4 regions of the Thauera humireducens genome follow, and region 4 is predicted to be linked to each of the others. Evidence: predicted binding sites of a transcription regulator. Region 4 holds the regulator's gene; each other region holds the start of a gene.
What was found. The regulator sigma-54, encoded in region 4, starts transcription at its own class of promoters, with help from an activator protein. The targets are predictions, from matches to a motif close to TGGCACGCTTNCTGCTNA.

Region 1 (4,779 bases), 230 kb from region 4:
TCTACGTCACCCAGCAGATGGGCATGGGCGACCGCCACGTGTATGCCGGACGCACCCGCTTCATCCCCAACCGCCTGCTCGGGCACTTCGAGCAGATCAGCTGGCCGCCTCCGCCGCCCGAACTGCAGGGCTCGCCCGCCTCACGCCAGGCGGCGATCGATCTCGCGGCGAAGATGCGCGACATGTGGCGCTGAGCATCGCCACGGCGTCCCGCGAGCGTTGCCGCCCGCCAGGGGCGGCGCCATAATCGGTCGCCCTTTCCTTCCTGTAAGCCTGCCCATGGGTCTTTCCGCCGCCGACCTTGACGAGAACGGCCTCAAGATCGGCATCTCGCCCGAGCATTTCCGTTCGGTGGCGATGCCGCTGCTGTTCGACCACCTCAACGCCCAGTGCGAAGGCACGGTGGCGGTCAACCGCGAGGCGCGCATCGTGTGGATGAGCGACAAGTACGCGAGCAAGATCGGATTGGCCGACGGGCGCAGCGCGCTCGGGCGCGAGATCGAGGCGGTGTTGCCGTCCAGCCGGCTGCGCGAGGTGGTCGACAGCGGCCAGCCCAGCCTGCTCGACCTGATGCCCTTCGGCGACGAGCACTTCGTCGTCACCCGCATCCCCTTGCGCGCCGATGACGGCCAGGTGGTGGGGGCGCTCGGCTTCGTGCTGTTCGACCGCGCGCGCCACCTGAAGCCGCTGATGGAGAAGTTCGGCCGGCTGCAGGCGCGTCTAGCCGAGACCGAACGTGCGCTGTTGCAGGCCCGGCGTGCGCGGTACACGATCGCCAACTTCATCGGCACCAGTGCGGTCGCGACCGAGATCAAGCGCCAGGCGCGCCGCGCTGCCCAGCTCGACGCCACCGTGCTGCTGCACGGCGAGACTGGCACCGGCAAGGAGCTGCTCGCGCAAGGCATCCACAACCTGTCGGCGCGCGCCGACGGCCCCTTCGTCGCGGTAAACATGGCGGCCGTGCCGGACAACCTGGTCGAGGCCGAACTGTTCGGCACGGCGCCGGGGGCCTTCACCGGCGCCGATCGCAAGGCACGGCTGGGCAAGTTCGAACTCGCCAATGGCGGCACCCTGTTCCTCGACGAGATCGGCGACCTGTCGCTGCCACTGCAGGTCAAGCTGCTGCGCGTGCTGCAGGAGCAGCAGGTCGAGCCGCTCGGCTCCAACCAGGTGCGCCCGCTCGATGTGCGCGTGATCGCGGCCACCCATGTGGATCTCGAGGCGCGGGTGGCCGAGGGCGGCTTCCGCGCCGACCTGTTCTACCGCCTGAACGTGCTGAGCCTCCGCGTACCGGCGCTGCGCGAGCGTCGCGAGGACGTCCGCGCCCTGGTTGAGGCCTTGCTCGACGACATCGCCGCGCGCTCCGGCCAGCGTCCACTGGAGCTTGCCGACGACGCACTGGCGCTGCTCGCAGAGCAGGCCTGGCCGGGCAACGTGCGCCAGTTGCGCAACCTGCTCGAGCGCGCCCAGCTCAGCGCCGAGCGCGGTCCGCTCGATGGCGCGGCGCTGGCGGCCCTGCTCGGCACTGCCGAGCCGGCGCTGGCCGTGCCCGCCGCGGTCGCGAGCCCGCGCGCCGTGGCGCCGGTCGCGTCATCGGAGGCGACGCCGGACACGCTGCCCGGCGAGCGCGTCGTACCGCTCGCCGACAGCCTCGCGCGCGCCGAGCGCACCGCGCTGCTGGCGGCGTTGCGGGCCTGCGGTGGCAATCGCCGCCTGGCGGCGAGCCGGCTCGGCATTTCGCGCGCAGGCCTCTACGCCAAGCTGCAGCAGCACGGCATCGCGCGCTGAACCGCGTGGCGTGCCGGAGTTGTCCAGAAATCTGGACTGACTCTCCGGAAGTGTCCGTATTTCTGGACATGTCTTGAATTCTGGAGCCTTCCGGGCGCCCATCGTGCGCCGTCTCCAGCAATGACGAACGGCAATAAGTCGCTTCGATAAGTCAATCAGCGCATGCGATCCGGGCTCGCGTGCACCCGCTCGGGACCCGTTCCGGCCGCAGCGCGCCTGAGCTGGCACGGATGCTGCTGTCTATGCCGGGAACCGCGGCAGCGTCCGTGGCTGAAAGAAAACCCAAAAAATCATCGAGGAGGAGAAAACCCCATGGGCACTCTAGGCATTCTGTTGTCTCTCGCGCTGCTGATGTATCTCGCCTACCGCGGCATCAGCGTCCTGCTGCTCGCGCCGCTGCTGGCGCTGCTGGCCGTGTTGATGTCCGGCGAGGCGGCGCTGCTGCTGCCGACCTACACCCAGGTCTTCATGAAGGCCATGGGCGGCTACGTGATCCAGTTCTTTCCGCTGTTCCTGCTCGGCGCCCTGTTCGGCAAGCTGATGGACGACTCGGGCTCAGCGCGCGCCATCGCCCATGCCATCGTGAACAAGGTGGGCAGCCAGCGCGCGGTGCTGGCGATCGTGCTGGCCTGCGGCATCCTGACCTACGGTGGGGTGTCGCTGTTCGTGGTCGCCTTCGCCGTGTATCCGATCGGCGCCGCGCTGTTCCGCGAGGCCGGCATTCCGAAGCGCCTGATTCCCGCTGCGATCGCGCTCGGCTCCTTCACCTTCACGATGACCGCGCTGCCCGGCACGCCGGCGATCCAGAACGCCATCCCCAGCCCCTTCTTCGGCACCGACGCCTTCGCCGCGCCCGGCCTGGGCCTGATCGGCGGCCTGATCATGTTCGGCCTCGGCACCTGGTGGCTGAGCGCCCAGCAGCGCAAGCTGATGGCCGCCGGCGAAGGCTACGGCCACCACAGCGGCGAGCCCGACAGCGAGCCGGCCGATGCGCCGCGCCCGGGCTTCTGGATCGCGCTGCTGCCAATCCTGGTGGTGATCGGCCTCAACTTCGTGATGGCCAAGCAGGTGCTGCCCGCCATCGATACCAGCTACCTCGCCAAGCCCGAGTTCGGCGGCCTGCAGGACGCGCGCTCGCTGATCGGCATCTGGTCGATCATCGTAGCACTGTCGGCGGCGGTGCTGCTGCTGGTGGTACTGCACTGGGCGCGCTGGGCCGACCTGATGAAGACGATCAACGAGGGCTCCTTCGGCTCGATGCTGCCGATCCTCAACACCGCGACCGAAGTCGGCTACGGCACCGTGATCGCCTCGCTCGCCGGTTTCGTGGTGATCCGCGACCTGGTGCTGGGCATCGCGCCGGGCAACCCGCTGATCTCGGAGGCGGTGGCGGTGAACGTGCTCGCCGGCATCACCGGCTCGGCTTCAGGCGGCATGTCGATCGCGCTCAAGACGCTGGGCGCGGAATACCTCGCCATGGCCACCGCCGCCGGCATCAGCCCCGAGCTGCTGCACCGCGTCGCCGCGATGGCCTCGGGCTGCATGGACACGCTGCCGCACAACGGCGCGGTGATCTCGTTGCTGGCGATCTGCCGCCTGACGCACCGTGAGTCCTACGGCTTCATCGCGATGAACACGGTGGTGTTCCCCCTCGTGGCGCTGGTGGTGGTGATCACCCTCGGCACGCTGTTCGGCAACTTCTGAGCACAGACGGGAGATCGGCGATGAGCACGAGCACACATCCGATTGCCGCCTCGCTGCGCGCGTCCGACACCGGCAAGGTGGTGTCGGCGCGCGAGGCGGTGCGCCTGATCCGCAGCGGCGACACGGTCGCCACCGGCGGTTTCGTCGGCATCGGTTTCCCGGAGAGCATCGCGATCGCGCTCGAGGAGCGCTTCCTCGAGGGCAGCGAAGCCGGTGCCGAGGGCGGCGGGGCGCCGCGCGACCTGACCCTGGTCTATGCCGCCGGCCAGGGCGACGGCAAGGACCGCGGTCTCAACCATCTCGGCCACGACGGCCTGGTGGCGCGCGTGATCGGCGGCCACTGGGGCCTGGTGCCCAAGCTGCAGGCGCTGGCGGTGGACAACCGCATCGAGGCCTGGAACCTGCCGCAGGGCGTGATCTCGCACCTGTTCCGCGACATCGCCGCCGGCAAGCCGGGCACGCTGACCCGCGTCGGCCTGGGCACCTTCGTCGATCCGCGCTTCGGTGGCGGCAAGCTCAATGCGCGCACCACCGCCGAGCTGGTGCGGCTGATGCCGATCGACGGCGAGGACTACCTGTTCTACAAGGCCTTCCCGATCCACGTCGGCATCATCCGCGGCACCACCGCCGATTCCGACGGCAACGTCACCATGGAAAAGGAGGCGCTGACCCTGGAGGCGCGCGCGATCGCGATGGCGGCGCGCAACTCCGGCGGCATCGTCATCGTGCAGGTCGAGCGCATCGCCGAGCGCGGCTCGCTGAACCCGCGCCAGGTGCAGATTCCCGGCGTGCTGGTGGATTGCGTGGTGGTGGCGGACCGGCCCGAGCACCACATGCAGACCTACAGCGAGCAGTACAACCCGGCCTTCGCCGGCGAGATCCGCGTGCCGCTGTCGGCGATCGCCGCGCTGCCGATGAGCGAGCGCAAGATCATCGCCCGCCGTGCGGCGATGGAACTGCGGCCCGACGCGGTGGTGAACCTGGGCATCGGCATGCCCGAGGGCGTGGCCACCGTCGCCGCCGAGGAGAAGGTCATCGACCTGCTGACCCTGACCGCCGAGCCGGGCGTGATCGGCGGCATTCCGGCCGGCGGCCTGTCCTTCGGCGCGGCGGTGAACACCCAGGCGATCATCGACCAGCCCAGCCAGTTCGACTTCTACGACGGCGGCGGGCTGGACATCGCCTTCCTCGGCCTTGCCCAGGCCGACCGCGAGGGCAACCTCAACGTCTCCAAGTTCGGCCCCCGGCTGGCCGGCGCCGGTGGCTTCATCAACATCTCGCAGAACG
Region 2 (4,779 bases), 830 kb from region 4:
CACGATGGTGATTCCGTCCACCGGTGTCGGCGCGGCGGCCACCACCGAAGTCGGTTTGAGCCTGAACCTCAGCGCGGATGTGGAGACGATCGACGGGGCCACGACGCCGCTCGACCCGAATGATCCGGAGACCTATTCCTACTCGACCGCGCTGAAGATCTTCGACTCCCTTGGCAAGGAGCACTCGCTGTCCCTGTACTTCGTCCGTCGCACCGATGTCGTAAACAGCACCTGGGACGTCTACACCGTTCTGGACAACGACACGGCGACGCTACCGGCCACGCCGAACGCGACGCTGAACTTCGACGGTCTTGGAAAGCTCGTGCCGCCGAGTGACTTCGTGCTGACCTCCAATCTCGGGCCGGACGCCGATCCGAGCGTGATCAATGTCGACATGTCGATGATCACCCAGTTCGGCGGCAAGTCCACGCCGCGCGAACTGACCCAGAACGGCTCCGCCCCGGGTGAGATCGCCGGCCTGTCGATCAGCCGCAACGGCACCATCCAGGCGCGCTACACCAACGGCATCACCAAGGACATCGGCATCGTCAACCTGACGACCGTGCGCAACAACAACGGCCTGTCGCCCATCGGCAACAACTACTGGGTCGAGACGCCGGAATCGGGCGGTTTCGCCCGCGGCGAACCGGGTAACGGGCTCAACGGCGTCATCTCCGCAGGCCAGGTCGAGGAATCCAACGTCGACCTGACCCAGGAGCTGGTGCAGATGATCATCCAGCAGCGCAACTACCAGGCCAACGCGCAATCGATCCGCACGCAGGACCAGATCCTGCAGACGCTGGTCAACCTGCGCTGATGACTGAACGGGCTGCGGGCCGACAGGAAGAGGGGAGTCGAACATGGATCGCCTGATCTACACCGCGATGACCGGTGCCAAGGGCACGATGGACCAGCAGGCGGCGGTGTCGAACAACATCGCCAACGCCGCCTCGACCGGTTTCCGCTCGCAACTGCACAAGCTGCGCGCGGTGGAAATCCAGACCGAAGCCCTGCGCACGCGCTCGTTCGCCGTCGATGCCAGCGTCGCCAACGACTTCACACCGGGGCCGATCCAGTACACCGGTCGGCCCTACGACGTCGCGCTGGAAGGCAAGGGCTGGCTCGCGGTGCAGCGGCCGGACGGCAGTGAGGCCTACACCCGCAACGGCAGCCTGATGCTGAGCCCGGCCGGCATCCTGCAGACCCGCGAGGGGCAGCCGGTGGTCGGCGACGGCGGGCCGATCGCGATTCCGCCCGACACCGAGATCGTCATCGGCCGCGATGGCTCGGTGTCGTCCATCGACCCGGGCACCGGCGTGGTCAACCTCGTCGCCCAGTTGAAGCTGGTGAACCCGCCCGAGACCGATCTGGTGCGCGGTGACGACGGCCTGTTCCGCCTCGCCAACGGCGCGCCGGCCCCGGCAGACCCCAACGTGCAGGTCGCCGGTGGCTACCTCGAGGGCAGCAACGTCAATGTCGCCGACCAGATGGTGCAGATGATCTCGCTCGCCCGCCAGTTCGAGATGCAGGTGCGCATGATGCAGACCGCGGAGGCCAATGACCGCGCTGCGACCCAGGTGCTGTCGTCGAACTGAACGGCCGCGATCGTCCTCCGCACGATTAGCACGGTTTTTGCGTTGTTTATCTCGGGATGGTCGAGACCGGCAAGGGCCTAGACTGATTCCATGGAAAAGCGGCAATCGCCGCCGCGTGACGGCAAAGCCTGCCGTCACGGCAACGCAGAACAGAGGACTTCATCATGATCCGCTCCCTGTGGACCGCCCGCACCGGGCTGGATGCCCAGCAGACCTCGCTGGACGTGATCTCCAACAACCTGGCCAACGTCTCCACCAACGGCTACAAGCGCCAGCGGGCGGTGTTCGAGGATCTGCTGTACCAGACGATCCGCCAGCCGGGGGCGCAGACCACGCAGCAGACCCAGGTCTCCAGCGGCCTGCAGATCGGTACCGGTGTGCGTCCGGTGGCCACCGAGCGCATCTTCACGCAGGGCAGCCTGCAGCAGACCGGCGGTGCGCTCGACGTCGCCATCCAGGGCAACGGCTTCCTGCAGATCGCGATGCCCGACGGCACCACCGCCTACACCCGCGACGGCGCGCTGCAGCTCGACAACCAGGGCAACGTCGTCACCCCGAGCGGCTATCCGCTGCTCGATGCCATCCAGATCCCGGCCGACGCCAAGTCGATCACCATCGGCAAGGACGGCACCGTGACGGTCACGCTGCCCAATCAGGTCGAGCCCCAGCCGGTCGGCCAGATCCAGGTGGCGACCTTCATCAACCCCGGTGGCCTGCAGAGCGCGGGTGAGAACCTGTTCTACGAAACCGCGTCGAGCGGCGAGGCCACGCCCACCGAAGCAGGCACCAACGGTGCCGGCGTCATCAACCAGGGCTATGTCGAGACCTCTAACGTGAACGTGGCCGAGGAACTGGTCAGCATGATCGTCACGCAGCGCGCCTACGAGCTCAACTCGCGCGCCATCTCCACGTCCGACCAGATGCTCGGGCGCCTGACCCAGCTGTGAGGCCGTTCATGAAGCCCCTGTTCGCCTCCTTCCTGCTTGTCGGCGTCGCGCTGCTGGCGGGCTGTGCCTCGATCGACACCGTGCCGCCAACGGCCGTGCATCAGCCGATGAGCGTGCGTCCCGACAGCCGCCTGCCGGCGCCTTCCGCGAATGGCGCCATCTACCAGGCCGCACTCGCGCGGCCGCTGTTCGAGGATCGCCGCGCGCGCCATGTCGGCGACATCATCACGATCAACCTCGTCGAGCGCAACACCGCGACCAAGAGCGCGAATGCCAGCGCTTCGCGCGGCTCGGAGATGACCGGCGGCATCACCGCGAGCTCGCGCCTGCCGCTGGGCGGGCTCAATGGCCTCAACATCGAAGCCGGAGCCGATTCGGAGTTCACCGGCACCGGCTCGGCCCGTGCAAACAACGCCTTCAACGGCACGATCACGGTCACGGTCATCGACGTCTATCCCAACGGCAATCTGCTGGTGTCCGGCGAGAAGATGCTCGCCATCAACCAGGGCAGCGAGTTCATCCGTTTCTCGGGTGTGATCGATCCCAATACGGTCACGTCGACCAACACCGTGCAGTCGACGCAGGTGGCGGATGCACGCATCGAGTACCGCGGCAGCGGCTTCATCGACCAGTCCAACACCATGGGGTGGCTGCAGCGCTTCTTCCTCGCCATCCTGCCTTTCTGACCGAGCCTAGCCATGAACCGATTCCAATCCCTGCTGATGCGAGGCCTGGTGGCGGCGGTCGCTGCCGGCATCTTCTACTCCGCGGCGGCGGAAGCCGCTGCAGAGCGCATCAAGGACCTTGCCACCATTGCCGGCGTGCGCGAGAACCAGCTCGTCGGCTATGGCCTCGTCGTCGGCCTGGATGGCAGCGGCGACCAGACCACGCAGACGCCTTTCACCAAGCAGAGCATCGTCAACATGCTCGGCAACATGGGCGTGACCGTGCCGCAGGGCACCAACATGCAGCTGAAGAACGTCGCCGCGGTGATGGTCACCGCGAGCCTGCCGCCGTTTGCGCGGCCCGGCCAGCCGATCGACGTCACCGTGTCCTCGATCGGCAATGCCAAGAGCCTGCGTGGCGGCACGCTGGTGATGACACCGCTGAAGGGCGCGGACGGCCAGGTGTATGCGGTGGCGCAAGGCAATCTGGTGGTCGGTGGGGCCGGTGGGGCCGCGGGCGGTGCGGCGCAGACCATCAACCATCTGGCGGCAGGGCGGATTCCGGGCGGTGCGACGATCGAGCGCGGCGTTGCCGCGTCGGTGGGGCAGGGCGACTTCGTGATGGTCGAACTCAACGACGCCGACTTCAACACCGCGCGTCGCGTGGTGGACGCGATCAACGGCGTCGCACCGGGCGCGGCGCGCGCGCTGGATGCGCGCAGCATCCAGGTGCTGGCGCCGGTCGACGTCTCGCAGCGCGTGAGCTTCCTCGGCCAGCTCGAGAACCTGAAGGTGACCCCGGGCGAGCAGGTGGCCAAGGTCATCGTCAATTCGCGCACCGGTTCGGTGGTCATGAACCAGCGCGTGACGTTGCAGAACGTCGCGGTGTCGCATGGCAATCTCACCGTCACCGTGAATAGCGAGACCCAGGTGAGCCAGCCCGCGCCGTTCTCGCAGGGCGTGACCGTGGCGGCGCAGAACCAGGGCCAGGTCGACATTCGCCAGGACGGTGGCAGCATCCACAACGTGCGCGCCGGCGGCAACCTCGCCGACGTGGTCAAGGCGCTCAATGCGCTTGGCGCCAAGCCGATGGACCTGGTCAGCATCCTGCAGGCGATGAAGGCGGCCGGCGCCCTGCGCGCCGAGCTCGAGGTCATCTGAGGTCAGCGACATGAACGCCGGTGTCCAGCTCAACGCTTTCGATCCCAACTCGCTGCGTGACCTGCAACGGCTGGCGCGCACCGACGGCCAGTCGAACGACACCCTGCGTGCCGCCGCGAAGCAGTTCGAGGCGCTGTTCATGCAGATGGTGATGAAGTCGATGCGCGAGGCGACGCCGTCGAACAGCATGCTCGACAGTGACCAGACGCGCACATACCAGAGCCTGCTCGACCAGCAGCTCGCATTGAACCTGTCCCAGGGGCGCGGCACCGGGCTGTCCGAGACCATCTACCGCCAGCTCGGCGGCAAGGACGACAAGGCCAGCGCGATCGATGCGCTGGCTCCGCCGGGGCAGGGCGGTGGCGGCTTCGATCTTGCCGGCGTCACCCGCCGGCCGGCAATTTCTGCCGC
Region 3 (4,779 bases), 970 kb from region 4:
TGCTCGCGCCAGAACTCGTAGCGCGGACGGTAGTGCTTGTCGAAGCTCTCCGGGTACTTCGCCGACAGCCACGCCATCTCGTCCTCGTCCGGCATCCAGGTGTGGAAGTTGGCGGCGGCGGCGTAGTTGTAGAAGGTGCGCCAGGCCTGGTGCGACAGGTGGTCCTTCTCGAGCGCGATCTGCTCAGCACACTTGGGCATCTTGATGCCGTAACGGGCGAGGTCCTTGAACAGCGCGCCGCCGTTCTCTTCGAAGTACACCTCCCAGGCTTCCTTCCAGCTCATCGTGCGCTTGGGCAGCATGTAGTCCATCATCATCGCCACCAGGGTCAGCACGCGATAGCCGCGCCAGGTCCACTTGTCGATCCAGCGCTGCACGATGGGCACGTTGGCGGGGTCCTGCTCGAGGATGAACTTGATCACCTCGAGGCCCAGCGTCATGTGGCGTGCTTCGTCGGACTGCGCCGAGAAGCCGAAGGTCATCGTGCCCATGTCGCCGTTGTAGGCGGCGCCCGAGACGAAGGGCACGAACAGCAGGTTGGTCAGCACGTACTCGAACGAAAAGCCGATCGAGACCATGAACTCGAACGGCCCGGAAGTAATGGCGTCGTCGAAGAAGCTCTTGGGCACGGACAGGAACCACACGCGGTCATGCATGTGATGGAAGTCGTGCATGCCGTTGTAGTACTTGTTGTAGTTCGAGATCGCGTGCACCTGCGTCTGCGCATGGCGGATCTCGTCGAGCGACTGCATCAGGCAGGCGACGCGCGGGCCGGGGCCGGGGAAAGCCCTGCCGGCATGGGCGAAGCCGCGGTGGGCGACGTACTCGAGCGGGCTGATGCCGCTGATGAAGAGCTTGACGGTGTTGATGTAGCGCGCGTCGGTGACGTCGAGGTGGCCGTTGTTCTGGTTGAAGGCGTCGATGATCGCGTACAGCTTGCGCTCCTTCTCGGCCTGGTATTTCCAGTAGGCATCCATGGTCAGGCGGAAGGGGTCCTCCCACTTGTCCCAGTCGTGGATCTTGATCCCCTCGTAGGCGATGTAGGGGTAGATGTCCTCCATCTTCTGGTAGGACGGCGTCCAGTCGAGGCCCCGGGTCATCACCGCATAGCGCTCTTTCAGGCCGAGCTTCTTCTTGGCAACTTGCATGTCCATCGTCTTGTCTCCTCGGGGTCTCAGGATTTCCAGAACAGGGTGATCTCGTCGTCGGTCTGATCGAGATTGCCCGACATGGTGATCAGGTTGACCTGCAACTCCTGCAGGTCGTAGGCGCGGCCGGTGATCTCCTCGATCGTCTCGCGACGCACCACGAGGCGGCCGTCGGCGTTGATCTTCACCATCGCGGGCTGCGCGTCGACGACGGCCGAAGGGTTGTCCTGCAGGATCGCCTCGATGATCGGGCGGGTGTCTTCGTTGGTCTGCAATGCAAGGAATACGGTCGACATGGGTGCTCCGCTCAGAGGGCGACGCCGGCCTTGGCCATGCGTGCGTTGAATTGCTGGACGACTTCGGCGAGGACCTCGTCCGCGCGATCGCCGAGGGCGATGCGGGCCACCGGCAGCAGCGCCGAGGCCGAACGATCACGCCACAGGTTCAGCCAGCGGGTCATGACCTCCTTGTTCTCGGGCGACTCGGCCGCCGCGATCTTGACCGTGGCATCGACCCATTTCCGGGTCTCGGCGAACCAGTCGGTCATGAACTGGGTGAGCATCGCCACCGCGGTGCCGCCCCGGGACGAAAGCACGTCATCGACGATGGTTTCGTACACCAGCGGATACAGCAGGCCATCGAGCGCGACGTTCTGCGCCACGAAGAGCTCCACCGGATCCTTGATCACGAAGGAATCCTCGACGTAGCGACGCAGGCCCTGCCAGGTGTCGTCCTCCATCCAGGCGCGCTTGGCTTCGTCCAGAGATTCGACGTCGCCGAGCAGCAGGCCGACGCGGGTCAGGTACTGGGCGATGCCGAGCTGGTCCATCGCCTGGTAGATGTGCGGCTGCGAGAAGCCGGTGCCGTAGCTGTAGGCACAGACGCTCGCGTTGTTCATGTTCGAGCCCCAGGCCACGTGGCGCAGCGGCAGCAGCAGCTTCAGCACGGTATCGCGCACCGACTCGGGCAGGGTCGCAGCGAGGCCGCGGTTCTCGACGAAGTCGAAGTTGGCCTCCGCGGTGTCCTGCTGCTTGGCGCGAGCCATGGTGTAGGCGCCGTAGTAGAACTGGCGCGGATCCTTGAAGGCATACCAGTCGGCCATCCTGATGGCCGTGCGCGAGGCATCGTAGATGTCGTGCTCGGGGTCCCAGGTCGGCCGGTAATGGAAGTTGGCCGTCTGCTGCATGTCCAGCGTGCCTTCCTGGTACCGCGACGCCGGCTTGTCGCCCCCGATGCGCCGGGCGATGTTGTCGAACGTATGCCGCAGCGGCTTGATGGTGACGGTGCGCAAATCGATCTGCATGGATTCTCCTCCTTGTGCTTGTGGGTCACGCTCAGCGGAACCGCTGGTGCGTGGCTTGATGCAGGTTCCAGTTCCAATCCTCCGTCTCGCCCGCGCCGCCCTCTTCACGGGGCTCGAGGAAGGTCACGCTGTTGACCTCGCAGAACGCGGCATAAGCCTCCGCCGGGAGCAGCATCTCGGCGTAGAGCTCGGGATCTCCGATCGCGAACTCGAATTCCACGAAACCGTCGGGCCGACGCTCGATCAGGCGCACGAACTTGCGGCTGAGGTCGATTTCGGGCTCTGTACGCTTCATCCCCCACACTCCTTCGGTTTGATCAACACGGGCTTGCTATGGGGAGGGTATTAACAACTTCCGTGCCAATCTCAGCCAATCCTCGTATTGGCGCTATTTATCCGAATTATCGAGATTTGACCGCCACACCAGGCAGGCGCATGGTTTGATCAAATGATCCATTCATGGATTTCGTTGATTATTTGATTCACTTACTTTATTGCTCTGCACAACCGGAGCCCGAAAGCAGAACGGGCCGGGGACCTGCGTCCGCCGACCCGTTCGGCACCCTGCCAGGTTGTCCGATCTACGGTTCAGTTATGCCCCTCCGCACAGACCGCCTTCGCCATCTTCCCCACCACCTTCAGGCTCAGGTCGCTGTCGGGGAACAGCTTGCATGCCAGCACCACCCCGTCCGCCTCTTCCGCTTCGGACACGCAGGCACGGCTCATCTTCCGCGTGTGGTATGCGCCGCCGGTAATCCTCACCTTGCAGACACCGCAACCGCCCCCGCGACAACCGACCGGAATCCCCTTGCGGCCAAGGGCCTCCATCGCGTGCAGCACGCTGTCCTGCTCGGCGCATGAAACCCGTTCTCCACTGTCCTCGATCGTCACCGCGAATCTCTGCCCCATCCTTACGGCCTCCTCTCTCGATGTGCCTGTCGTCGTGCGTATCACTACGCCTGTACGCGATCAGCAATTGGTCGCGCATACCGGCGATGTGGCGCACCGTTACAAGAATCGTGCCAATCGTTTATTTATCTCGAGATTCTTACTATCATCGCCAGAAGTCCCCGCTCCCTAAACAGGAGCCGCCTCGGTTAAGCTTCGGCCTCAGTCCGGACAACGCCGAGGTGTCCGGGGAACGACCCGCCGCAGAGCGGAGCGACCTGACCTGGAGGAGACCCTTGGCCACTATCCATTACCCGGAGAGCGCAGATCTCCGCAGCCTGCTCCGGTTCGCTGCGGAAGACGGGCACATCTGGCTGGGAGAGCACCGCATGCTGCTCCTGCATGCCGGCGCCATGTCCGAACTGCGCAAGGAACTGATCGCTTCGGTGGGCCAGCAACAGGCACGCCGCATCCTCACGCGCATGGGCTTCGCCTCCGGCATGCGCGACGCCGAACTGGCGCGCAAGACGCGCGGCACCAGCGAACCCGCAGACGCCTTCGTGGTCGGGCCACAACTGCACATGCTCGAGGGCTGTGCGCGGGTCGAGCCGGTACGGCTCGAGTTTGGCGGCGCAGGCAACGGCTTTTACGGCGAGTTCCTGTGGTACAACGCCTGGGAAGCCGAGGCGCACGTGCAGGCTTTTGGTGAAGTGGACCACCCGGTGTGCTGGATGATGATCGGCTATGCCTCGGGCTACACCAGCGCCTTCATGGGACGCTTCATCCTGTTCAAGGAAGTCGAGTGTGCGGCGACGGGGTGCGAGCACTGCCGCATCGTCGGCAAACCCGCCGAGGCGTGGCCCGACGCGGACGAGCTGCGGCCGTACTTCGAGGCCGACTCGATCGTCGGCCGCCTGCTCGAGCTGCGCGACGAGATCGAGGCCATGCGCCACACGATCGCCTGCCCGCGCCGGACCGCCGACCTCATCGGCAACTCCGCGGCCTTCCTCCACGCCTACGACCTGATCAGCCGTGCCGCGTCAACCAACGTCTCGGTACTGCTGCTCGGCGAAACCGGCGTCGGCAAGGAGCGCTTCGCACGCACCCTGCATGAGATGAGCCCGCGCAAGGACGAGCCCTTCGTCGCGGTCAACTGCGCCGCCCTGCCCGACGAGCTGATCGAATCCGAGCTGTTCGGGGTCGAGCGCGGCGCCTTCACCGGCGCCCACGCCTCACGTGCGGGCAAGTTCGAGCGCGCGCACGGCGGCACGCTGTTCCTCGACGAAGTCGGCGAATTGCCTCTACCGGCCCAGGCCAAGCTGCTGCGCGTATTGCAGGAAGGGGAAATCGAACGGCTCGGCGACGAGCGCACGCGCAAGGTCAATGTACGGCTAGTCGCCGCGACCAACGTCGACTTGCAGAAGGCCGTCCATGCCGGCA
Region 4 (4,779 bases):
GTCTTACACTGTCGCCGTCAGAGATGCCCGACAGCATCACAGCAAGCTCTGTGCCATAATTCGCCAATCACTCAGGAACGACTTTCATGGACGACAACAAGGCCAAGGCGCTCGCCGCTGCGCTCTCGCAGATCGAAAAGCAGTTCGGCAAGGGCTCGATCATGCGCATGGGCGACGGCAACGTCGAACGCGACATCCAGACCGTGTCCACCGGCTCGCTCGGGCTCGACATCGCACTCGGCCTCGGCGGCCTGCCGCGCGGTCGTGTGGTCGAGATCTACGGCCCGGAATCATCCGGCAAGACCACGCTGACGCTGCAGGTCATCGCCGAGATGCAGAAGCTCGGCGGCACCGCCGCGTTCATCGACGCCGAACATGCGCTCGACGTCGGCTATGCCGAAAAGCTCGGCGTCAACATCCAGGACCTGCTGATCTCCCAGCCCGACACCGGCGAACAGGCGCTCGAGATCGCCGACATGCTGGTGCGCTCGGGCGGCGTGGACGTGGTCGTGGTCGACTCGGTCGCCGCGCTGACGCCCAAGGCCGAAATTGAAGGCGAGATGGGCGACCAGCTGCCCGGCCTGCAGGCCCGCCTGATGTCGCAGGCGCTGCGCAAGCTCACCGCCAACATCAAGCGCACCAACACGCTGGTCATCTTCATCAACCAGATCCGCATGAAGATCGGCGTGATGTTCGGCAGCCCGGAGACCACCACCGGCGGCAACGCGCTCAAGTTCTACGCCTCGGTGCGCATGGACATCCGCCGCACCGGCACGATCAAGAAGGGCGACGAGGTCGTCGGGTCCGAGACCCGCGTCAAGGTGGTGAAGAACAAGGTCTCGCCCCCGTTCAAGGAAGCGCACTTCGACATCCTGTACGGCGAGGGCATCTCGCGCGAAGGCGAGATCATCGATCTCGGCGTCGACCACAAGATCGTCGACAAGTCCGGCGCCTGGTACGCCTACAAGGGCGACAAGATCGGCCAGGGCAAGGACAACTCGCGCGAGTTCCTGCGCAACAACCCTGCGCTGGCGCGCGAGATCGAGAACAGGGTCCGCGTCGCGGTCGGTCTGCCTGAAATGCCGCCGGCGACGCCCGCTGCGGCAGCCGCCGAGGCCTGAGCGCCCGACGCCATGGCCGAGCCCAGCCTGCGCGAGCGCGCCCTTCGCCACCTCGCCCGCCGCGATCATTCGCGCGCCGAGCTGGCGCGCAAGCTCGCCGCGCATGGCGAGGCCGACGAGGTCGAGGCCGTCATCGCACGCATGGGCGAACTCGGGTTGCAGTCCGACAGCCGCTTCGCGGAAGCCTTCGTGCGCGGCAAGGCCGCGCGTTTCGGCGCGAGCCGGCTGCGCAACGAGCTGGCCCGTCGCGGCATCGAGCGCGAGCTGATCGACGAGGCCATCGCCGGCGAATGTACCGAGTCCGAGATCGAGCGTGCCCGCAGCGTGCTGCATGGCCGCTTCCGCGAGCCGCCGACCGACCCCCGCGAGTGGGCCCGGCAGGCGCGCTTCCTGCAAACCCGCGGCTTTGCGCCCGACCTGATCCGCAAGCTGCTGAAAGAGCCCTACGATGAGTCTGCTTAAGGTCGCCGGTCTGCAGAAGCGCTACAAGGCGCGCACGGTGGTGCACGACGTCGGCTTCGAGGTCGGCTCGGGCGAGGTCGTCGGCCTGCTCGGCCCCAACGGGGCGGGCAAGACCACCTGCTTCTACATGATCGTCGGCCTGGTGCGTGCCGACGGCGGCCAGATCGGACTGGACGGCAAGGATCTCACCCACCTGCCGATTCACGCCCGCGCCCGCCTCGGCCTGTCCTACCTGCCGCAGGAAATGAGCGTGTTCCGCAAGCTCACGGTGGCCGAGAACATCCGCGCGGTGCTCGAACTGCAGGGGCTGGAGTCACGCCAGATCGACGAACGCCTGCAGGAACTGCTCGAGGAACTGGGCATCACCCACCTGCGCGACAACACCGCGATCTCCCTGTCGGGTGGCGAACGCCGCCGCTGCGAGATCGCCCGCGCGCTCGCCACCGATCCGCGCCTGATCCTGCTCGACGAGCCTTTCGCCGGCGTCGACCCGATCGCCGTGATCGATATCCAGAAGATCATCCGCTTCCTCAAGGAACGCGGCATCGGCGTGCTCATCACCGACCACAACGTGCGCGAGACGCTTGGCATCTGCGATCGCGCCTATATCATCAGCGAGGGTCGCGTGCTCGCCAGCGGCCAGCCTGACGAGATCATCGCCAACGAGAAGGTGCGCCAGGTCTACCTCGGCGAACATTTCCGCCTCTAGCGCCCGAATGAAACCCAGCCTCCAGCTCAAGCTCTCGCAGCACCTCACGCTGACGCCTCAGCTGCAGCAGTCGATCAAGCTGCTGCAGCTGTCCACGCTCGAGCTGAACCAGGAGATCGAGCGCTTCCTGCTCGAGAACCCGATGCTCGAGCGCGAGGAGATCGACGACTTCGTGCCGCAGCCCGGTCTCGCCACCAGCACCCCGCCTGCCGAACGTGAGCGCGAGCGCGAACGCGAAACCAGCGCCGAGGCCGCCAGCGACGGCGAAGCAGGAAAGGCGAACGATCGCGAGGACAACGAGGAAGGCATCGACTGGTCCAACGTCGGCAGTGGCGCCCAGGCCAAGCGCGACGATGACGACGACACCGACTTCCAGGAGTTCCAGGCGGCCGAGCTGTCGCTTCGCGACCACCTCGACGAACAGGTGGCGCTGTCGCCGCTCTCCGACCGCGACCGCGCGCTGGTGCGCTTCATCATCGAGGCGCTGGACGACGACGGCTACTTGCACCAGCCGCTCGAGGAATTGCTCGAGTTGCTACCACCCGAGCTCGACATCGACCTCGACGAGCTTTCCATCGCGCTGCGCCACGTGCAGCACCTCGACCCTGCCGGCATCGGCGCACGCAGCCCGCAGGAATGCCTGTCGCTCCAGTTGCGTGCGATGCCCGAGACGCCGACGCAGATGCTCGCGCTCGAGATCGTTGACCAGCATCTCGAACTGCTCGCCGAGCGCAACTTCGCGCGCCTCAAGAAACACACCGGTTGCGACGACGACCAGCTGCGCGCTGCCCACGCTCTGATCTGCAGCCTCGACCCGCATCCGGGCTCGCGCCACTCCGTCTCCGAGACGCGCTACGTGCTGCCTGACGTCATCGTGCGCAAGATCCGCGGGCGCTGGACCGTCAGCCTCAACCAGGACGCGATGCCGCGCCTGCGCGTCAACCGGCTCTACGCCAGCCTGCTGCAGCAGAACCGCGGCCAGGGCGGCGGCCTGACCGGCCAGTTACAGGAAGCACGCTGGCTGATCAAGAACGTCCAGCAGCGTTTCGACACCATCCTGCGGGTCTCCCAGGCCATCGTTGACCAGCAGCGGCAGTTCTTCGATCATGGAGACGTGGCGATGCGGCCACTCACTCTCCGGGAGATCGCGGACCAGCTCGAACTGCACGAATCCACCGTTTCGCGCGTCACAACGCAGAAATACATGGCGACGCCGCGCGGTGTGTTCGAACTCAAGTATTTCTTCGGCAGCCACGTCTCCACCGACACTGGCGGAGCGGCCTCTTCCACGGCGATTCGGGCACTGATTCGTCAACTGGTGGACGCCGAGGACAGCAAGAAGCCGCTGTCCGACGCACGGATTGCAGAAGTTTTGGGCCAGCAGGGTATCGTGGTCGCACGACGCACCATCGCGAAGTACCGCGAATCACTGAATATCCCGCCGGTCAGTCTGCGCAAATCGATCTGACAACAACAGGAGTTACCATGAATCTCAACATCACCGGGCGCCACGTCGAGGTCACCCCGGCCATCCGTGACTACGTGAGCACCAAGCTTGACCGCGTCATCCGCCACTTCGACAACGTCACCAGCGTGGCGGTGATCCTCTCCGTCGAAAAGCTGAAGCAGAAGGCCGAAGTCACGCTGCACGTGCGCGGCAAGGATCTCTTCGTCGAAAGCGACGACGCAGACATGTACGCCGCCATCGACTCGATGGCTGACAAGCTCGATCGTCAGGTGCAGAAATACAAGCAGAAGATGGCCGACCACAACCACGAAGCCCTGAAGCATCAGGAGCCGGAAGCCTGATTGCCAGGTTGCGGTTTTATGTCCGGGGTGTGGGTATAATGCGCGCGTTTTCAAGACGCGGCTTCAACGCATCCCGGTCCGTCCGATCGCCCAGCGCGGCGCCAGCGGCAACGGCGCTGCGCAAGCTCCACTGCGAATGAGCCTGATACCTCAACTCCTGCCACTGTCCAATGTGGTGGTCGATCTCGATGCAAGCAGCAAGAAGCGTGTCTTCGAACAGGCGGGGCTGCTTTTCGAGAACAACCAGGGCATCGCCCGCAGTCTCGTGTTCGACAGCCTGTTCGCTCGAGAACGGCTTGGCTCCACAGGCCTCGGCCAGGGCATCGCCATCCCGCATGGCCGCATCAAGGGCCTGAAGGAAGCGGCCGGCGCCTTCCTGCGCCTGGCTGCCCCGGTGCAGTTCGATGCGCCCGATGGCCGCCCGGTGAATCTCCTGTTCGTGCTGCTGGTGCCCGAGCAAGCCAACGAGACCCACCTGCAGCTCCTGTCCGAGCTCGCGCAGATGTTCAGCGACCGCGCCTTCCGCGAAGCACTACTGAACGCGCCCGACGCCGAACACATCCACCAGATGTTCCTCGACTGGGGTACCGATGCGGCAGACAAGCGTCGCGAGGCTGTTTGAGGCCCAGCGCGAGCGCCTTGAACTCACCCACGTCAGCGGACGGCTCGACGCCACGC

Region 1: the regulator sigma-54 is predicted to act here: its motif matches at 2,011-2,028, upstream of AC731_RS15605 (GntP family permease).
Region 2: the regulator sigma-54 is predicted to act here: its motif matches at 1,622-1,639, upstream of flgG (flagellar basal-body rod protein FlgG).
Region 3: the regulator sigma-54 is predicted to act here: its motif matches at 2,797-2,814, upstream of AC731_RS01760 (phenol hydroxylase subunit).

What each region holds. Positions count from the first base shown of each region.
Region 1 is NZ_CP014646.1:3,348,617-3,353,395, forward strand. It holds gene AC731_RS15595 (ATP-dependent helicase) at 1-194, shown strand, start outside; gene AC731_RS15600 (sigma-54 interaction domain-containing protein) at 280-1,788, shown strand; gene AC731_RS15605 (GntP family permease) at 2,101-3,492, shown strand; partial or broken gene AC731_RS15610 (acyl CoA:acetate/3-ketoacid CoA transferase) at 3,513-4,779, shown strand, end outside.
Region 2 is NZ_CP014646.1:233,494-238,272, forward strand. It holds gene flgE (flagellar hook protein FlgE) at 1-817, shown strand, start outside; gene flgF (flagellar basal-body rod protein FlgF) at 861-1,595, shown strand; gene flgG (flagellar basal-body rod protein FlgG) at 1,760-2,542, shown strand; gene AC731_RS01140 (flagellar basal body L-ring protein FlgH) at 2,551-3,228, shown strand; gene AC731_RS01145 (flagellar basal body P-ring protein FlgI) at 3,241-4,368, shown strand; gene flgJ (flagellar assembly peptidoglycan hydrolase FlgJ) at 4,379-4,779, shown strand, end outside.
Region 3 is NZ_CP014646.1:372,385-377,163, reverse strand. It holds gene AC731_RS01775 (aromatic/alkene/methane monooxygenase hydroxylase/oxygenase subunit alpha) at 1-1,154, opposite strand, end outside; gene AC731_RS01770 (MmoB/DmpM family protein) at 1,175-1,444, opposite strand; gene AC731_RS01765 (aromatic/alkene monooxygenase hydroxylase subunit beta) at 1,456-2,451, opposite strand; gene AC731_RS01760 (phenol hydroxylase subunit) at 2,483-2,746, opposite strand; gene AC731_RS01755 (2Fe-2S iron-sulfur cluster binding domain-containing protein) at 3,040-3,360, opposite strand; gene AC731_RS01750 (sigma-54-dependent Fis family transcriptional regulator) at 3,636-4,779, shown strand, end outside.
Region 4 is NZ_CP014646.1:3,575,883-3,580,661, reverse strand. It holds gene recA (recombinase RecA) at 87-1,121, shown strand; gene recX (recombination regulator RecX) at 1,134-1,583, shown strand; gene lptB (LPS export ABC transporter ATP-binding protein) at 1,570-2,292, shown strand; gene AC731_RS16630 (RNA polymerase factor sigma-54) at 2,300-3,760, shown strand; gene hpf (ribosome hibernation-promoting factor, HPF/YfiA family) at 3,778-4,101, shown strand; gene ptsN (PTS IIA-like nitrogen regulatory protein PtsN) at 4,238-4,723, shown strand; gene hprK (HPr(Ser) kinase/phosphatase) at 4,692-4,779, shown strand, end outside.